Regions from separate parts of the Gallibacter sp. Marseille-QA0791 genome, predicted to be linked through region 1. Evidence: riboswitches for the same ligand, from Rfam matches in the RefSeq annotation. Region 1 holds a riboswitch; the other holds the start of a gene.
What was found. A riboswitch is a leader RNA that binds a small molecule or an ion and turns the genes downstream of it on or off. The one in region 1 is predicted to bind FMN.

Region 1 (3,129 bases):
ATGTCTCTGGAAGATATCATGACCATAACTTCTGCCATCGGTCACCACGACGAAAGCAGCGGCAACGCGGTCGACCCCATCTCTGCGGCGCTCATACTGGCCGATAAGACAGACGTCAGGAGGAACAGGGTCCAGAATCCGATCAAGGAAAACTTCGATATCCATGACCGAGTCAACTATGCCGCTCTGTCATCCAAACTGGAGATCAACAAGGACAAAAGGACTGTACAGATGAATCTTGAGCTGGACGACGATATCTGCAGTCTGATGGATTATTTTGAAATATTCCTTGAACGGATGATCATGTGTAAGCGGGCCGCCGAAGTGCTTGGCTATAAGTTCAAGCTGGTGGCCAACGGCAGCAAGCTCTGCTGACAGTCCCGATATTTGATGCAGAAATCTGATACAGAAAAAGGAGTCCGCCGTGCCCAACAAACATATCCTGCTGAAAAGGATACAGCCCGAAGAAAATCTATACCATTACACTAAGTGCCGCGGTGTCCAAGGCATCCTGAAAGACAAGGCCTTCTTTGCCACCAAGAGCGATTTCCTCAACGACACCAACGAGATGCGCTACACCCTGGCTCTGACTCGGGATGTACTCACCGAGTTCCCTATACTTGAGGAGCACAGTTCCCTGCGCCAGCAGCTCTCTCTTACGACCGAGGAGATGAAGAGGCAATGCTACTACGTCCTATCCTTCTCAGTGGAAGCCGACAGCATCACGCTCTGGTCCGAATTCGGCAACAACACCGGATATAATCTGGAATTCAAAAGCGGCGAGTTGCTCGACATGATAAGCAGGACAAAAAAAATCTCCTACCATGGACTTTTGATATATTCCAGAGAAACCCAGAGAAAAATCATACATGATCTTCTCACAAAAGATATCCCCCAAAATCTGGGCTGCTCATTCGACGATATAATGAAAAACGCCGCCGGGAACGGCGGCGATGAATCCTTCAGGAAATACTGCAAACAATTCAAAAAAGCCATGTCCATATATGCGGTTTTCTTCAAGCAGGAGGAATTCGCCGCAGAAAAGGAATACCGGGTCGTCCTCAAAGAGACAAGCGACAGTGAAGTCCATTATCGCGAAAAGGATGGCTTCCTGCTCCCATACATACGTGTGAACCTGAGGAAAGCCCATGATGCCGTCAACAGGATAACAGTAGCTCCCCAAAATCATGTGGATCTCGCCAAGGAGGGTATGCAGATGTATGCCAGGCAGCTGGGCTACAGCGCTGAGGTCTGCCTGTCGAAGATAAATCTGCGGTATTGAACGCACCCTTCTCAGCTCCGGCGGGCCGGTCTCATATTGGTCCGTTACGCCGTTCTGTGCAGAAATCCCGATATCCTCTTATAAAGGAAAAATGTAACGATAGAATTTATGCCTGCTTTTATGGCATTGAAGCCCACTATAAACGGCATCAGATCCCATACCATGCTGCGTGGCACACCCATGAACAGCGGCGTGATTATCAGATTAGCGCCTATCATCACCACGGCCATAGCCGCCGTACCGCATATCAACGCGATCACCGCGCCTTTTCTCGTCTTGTTGAATTTATATATGACACCTGCCACTATCACCAGCACACTGGTAGCGATTATGTGCATTATTATCCCGTAGGCTCCGCTGGCAGCGCTGACAGTCACACCCTGGACCACGGATGTCACGATGGTAAGCAGCACGCCTGCCACCGGACCGAAGGCAAAGGTCCCTATCAGTATAGGTATATCGGCGGGATCATATTCGAGAAACGCCACTGCCGGGAATATGGGAAAATGTATAAAATATACCAGCACCACCGATATTGCCACCAGCATACCCATCTTCGCCAGCCTGACTGTCTTCTCCCTGCCAGTCATCCTGTGTCTGTCATCGATATTTCCGTAGTTAGTCTTCTGAGACATGTACAACACTCCTTCTTTCCACTGTATATCATCATTTCAGCCTCTGTCGTCTCGCTTCGGAGCATGGCGCAGAGGTGCCGCTCAATCAAAAAATCCCGGGCAATCTATCCCGAGATAAAAACACTCGCGTTTGCAGATAGCAACGACTGTCCGCCACACGCCGCAAGTATTTCGTTTCTTCCATCCGGACTGTGACCGTCGGTACGGGATTCTCACCCGTTCGGCCCGCTCAATGCGCGGGTTCGCGGACTTGTGACATTCATCGTCATACACCGCCGGTGAGGACTTTCACCTCGCCCCGAAACAAATTTACATCAATATTATAACGTTGTCCTCGCAATGGTGTCAACTGGGTTTTACCGTCAAAATTTTTTTCACACATTTTTCATTGAATTTTTTCCGGTTTGGGAATACTATTATATACAGAGAAGCGTCAGCTGCTCCATCCATAAGAATTAAGAACCGAGGCGAAAAGATTGAAATTTGATTTGCACTGTCATACAAAGGAAGGCTCCCTTGATTCAAGAGTATCTGTCAGGGAATTCGTTCACAAATTCATGGCTCTGGGCTTTGACGGGTTCATGATATCCGACCACAACAGCTATAAAGGCTGTAAAGCATGGGATGCCATAAAAGATGATCCCCGCTACAGGAATTTCTGCGTTATCAGGGGGATAGAATACGATACGAAAGATGCCGGCCACATACTGGTCATCATGCCCGATGGGCTTTATCTCCGCATCCTGAGCATACGTGGCATGCGATGCAGCAAGCTCATCAAAATAGTCCATTTCTTCGGCGGCATACTGGGGCCTGCCCATCCTTTCGGCGTGGCCAGTTCCAGCCTTATGGGCTTCAAAAATATGAACATGCGCCTTATGAGGAAATTTGACTTCATCGAGACCTTCAACACCTGCGAATCACCCGAATCCAACAGACGGGCAGCTATTCTGGCCGAAGATTGCGGCGTTCCCACCTTCGCCGGCTCTGATTCCCATGTCAGTGAATATATAGGAATGGCGTGTACCGAAATAGATGCGGACATACGCTGCAACAACGATCTTATCGCCGCCGTAAAAAGCGGGACTAAAATAACGGCAGGCGGAACAGAACGAGGAGAGAGCAAAAAAGCGAAGAAAAAGGAACACTGGATAGGCATACTCAGCTTCAAACTCTACAACAGAGGGATCGCCAAATTGATATCTCCTTACC
Region 2 (3,129 bases), 1.5 Mb from region 1:
CGTATTGAATCTATTCATAAATATACCTCCTTCTGTTGATTATCCATTGATTGTTATCCTCCGCATCAAAATCCGTTTTCCGCCAGGAACGCTTCTGTTATCCTTTCGGAAGTCCTTGTGGCCCCTGTCCCGTTCTCCACTTTTTCACCGAAGCTCATCAGCCTTTCCACGTATTTACCGATGATATCATTTTCCAGGTTCACCACATCTCCCGGCTTTTTTATGGAAAGAATCGTGTTATCCGACGTATGGGGTATTATGGAAACCCGGAACGCGTCTTCGGCTACGCCGGCTACCGTAAGGCTGATGCCGTCTATGGCTATGGAGCCTTTCTCCACGATGTACTTCATTATCTCCCCGGGAGCCTTCACCGTATACCATACGGCGTTGTCGTCTTTCTCTACAGATGCTATGGTGCCGGTCCCGTCTATGTGGCCCGACACGATATGTCCTCCGAACCGCCCGTCGGCCTTCATGGCCCGCTCCAGATTCACAGCGCTGCCGTTTTTCAAAGCTCCCAGCGATGACCTGTTCAGAGTCTCATGCATCACGTCGGCCATGAATGCGTAAGATGTAAAGTCCGTCACTGTCAGGCATACGCCGTTAACGGCAATGCTGTCTCCCAGCTTTACGTCTTCCAACACCTTTCGGGCCTCTATGGTCAACACTGCCGAAGCCCTTCCTCTCTTTATCTCTTTTATCCTGCCTGTCTCTTCCACTATTCCCGTGAACACGTTTCCAACACCTCGCTTTCCAGTAAGATATCCTTTCCCAGCACCGTCACCTCGGGCTCTGAGAGCATGACGGCTTCCGACGGCATGTCGAACCCCCTGCCGCCCACAGGTGACGGGGCGTCCTTTCCGCCCAGTATCTTAGGAGCGACATATGCCTGTACCCTGTTTACGATACCGGCTGACAGAGCCGACCAGTTAAGCGCCGCGCCGCCTTCCAGCAGCACGCTGTCTATCTTCATCTCCCCCAGCCTTTCCATCAGACATCCCAGATCCGTGTGGCCATCTTTGAGCGGTACGGTGATTATCTCGCATCCGGCTTCTTCCAGCCTCTGCCGCTCAGCAACCCTCTCTGCGGCAGCTTCTTCTGATGTCGCTATCATCGTCCTCACATCGCCGGCCGTTTTCACTATCTGAGATCCGGAAGGGATCCTCAGACTGGTATCACATATTATCCTTACCGGATCCCTGACTCCCCGTATCCTGCAGGTCAGCAGCGGATCGTCCGCAAGCACCGTTCCCACTCCTGTCATGATCGCCGTATATCTGTTCCTGTCGCGATGTACATTTTCCCTGGCCGCTTCTCCTGTTATCCATTTGGATGCTCCCGTATGAGCGGCTATCTTTCCATCGGCCGTCATGGCGTATTTCAGCACTACATAAGGCGTCCCGTTAGTTATGAAGTAGAAAAAGGGTCTGTTGAATGAATCGCATTCATCTTTGAGAAAGCCTTCTGTCACCTCGATACCGTGCTCCCGCAGCATCGCCACGCCTTTTCCGGCCACCAGAGGGTTGGGATCCGCAGAGCCTATGATGACTTTTCTTATCCCTGCCTCTATTATCGCTTCCGTACACGGCGGTTGTTTTCCGTGATGGCAGCACGGTTCCAGCGTCACATACATGTCAGCTCCTTCAGCCGGGCGCCTTGCTCCCGTTTCAGCTCCCGCCCTTTTCATGCAGTCCCCGAGGGCCTCTCTCTCCGCATGAAGGCTCCCATACCTCTTATGGTATCCCTGTCCGATGATACGACCGTCCTTTACTATGACAGCTCCTACCATAGGATTGGGAGAGACCCATCCGCAGCCCTTTTGGGCCAGCTCTATCGCCAACCGCATGTATTTTTCATCTGTCATCGTCTTTTCTCCTCCAAAATATGATCATCTCACATCAAAAAACCCTGAAGATTTTCTTCAGGGCAATACATACAGACAGTACCGTCTTTCCTGTACCAAAAAGGCGGTCACGCCGTCAAATCATAAAAGCTCTGAAACAAAAAGTTTCAGAGCTTGTGATCGCGAAAACACGCGCATAGAATGCGCTTTTCGATCTTCTCCCATCCAGACTATACTGTCGGTTTTGGAATCTCACCAAATCCTGACTTGGACAACTGCCAAGTCCTGTGCTGACGCACTCGCGGACTATACCGCCGATCGGGAATTTCACCCTGCCCTGAAGATCTTTATTAAGTTGCTGTAATTATATTATGCTTCTTTCGTCCGTTTGTCAATAGGTGTTTGCTCATATCCCATCATCTTTTCCGTTAACAGCTTGATACCTTCTCCAAATCTGCCATCCAGGAATATCCTCTTCACTTCTCCACGCTGCAGGAACGAACTGCTCCTTTCTATACGCACGACCGCCTTCATCATCGCACCCAGCTCTTCCTGACTGCCTGTATCAGCCGCCTTATCGGTAACCATGTTTTCGGTCTTTATCATCCTCTCCGTCACATCCTCACCACAGCGGCATATCAGATGCTGCAGGTACTGCTCTTCCCTGGCGCGGCCACTATCCGGCCCCGAAACGAAGCATATCTTCTCCGCCATGTCTATACAGGCTATCTCGCCATCCGACAAGCCGGTTCCCAGATCCATCACTATCACATCATATCCTCCACTGTCTATGACCGATGCGATAAACGCTTCCATCTCTCCGGCGGAAAGCTCCTTTAGCGGATTCCTTCCTCCCGTAGGAGCGAAAGCTTCCAGTCCAAAATCATCCTTTACGATGTAGCTGTCCATATCCGGAAGCTGTCTCTCACTGCTTTTCCCGGAACGGAGAGTCGCTGTCTCATTTTTGAAAAGATAATAGAGATACATGCCCACGCCCTTTATTCCCGGTGGACATATCATGAAATCCCCCGTCGATTCCGCCTCCTCAAATGAAATGTACAATACCCGCTTCCCTGCAAAGCGGCACAATTCCTGAGCTGCCGCCATAGCCAGCACAGTACATCCACAGCCTCCGCTGCAGGACGCGAATGCCAGCAGGCTTGTCTGTCGGCGGCATATATTTACGGATCTTTTCTCCGCCAAGGATCCATAGATCTCCATCAGAGCCGCGACTATGACCTGTGCCTGACTGTATTTGTAAATGCAGAATTTTTTCTCTCCGGGAT

Region 2: it holds a riboswitch for FMN, as region 1 does, so the genes downstream of both, ribD (bifunctional diaminohydroxyphosphoribosylaminopyrimidine deaminase/5-amino-6-(5-phosphoribosylamino)uracil reductase RibD) here and ACQY69_RS10915 (ECF transporter S component) in region 1, are expected to answer to the same signal.

Annotation. Positions count from the first base shown of each region.
Region 1 covers NZ_CBCPMH010000001.1:2,369,189-2,372,317, reverse strand. Annotated here, with positions in the region: gene ACQY69_RS10925 (HD domain-containing protein) at 1-375, shown strand, start outside; gene ACQY69_RS10920 (DUF2971 domain-containing protein) at 425-1,282, shown strand; gene ACQY69_RS10915 (ECF transporter S component) at 1,327-1,917, opposite strand; FMN riboswitch at 2,086-2,227, opposite strand; gene ACQY69_RS10910 (PHP-associated domain-containing protein) at 2,394-3,129, shown strand, end outside.
Region 2 covers NZ_CBCPMH010000001.1:866,895-870,023, forward strand. Annotated here, with positions in the region: gene ACQY69_RS03940 (bifunctional 3,4-dihydroxy-2-butanone-4-phosphate synthase/GTP cyclohydrolase II) at 1-18, opposite strand, end outside; gene ribE (riboflavin synthase) at 66-734, opposite strand; gene ribD (bifunctional diaminohydroxyphosphoribosylaminopyrimidine deaminase/5-amino-6-(5-phosphoribosylamino)uracil reductase RibD) at 719-1,864, opposite strand; FMN riboswitch at 2,053-2,192, opposite strand; gene ACQY69_RS03955 (hypothetical protein) at 2,213-3,129, opposite strand, start outside.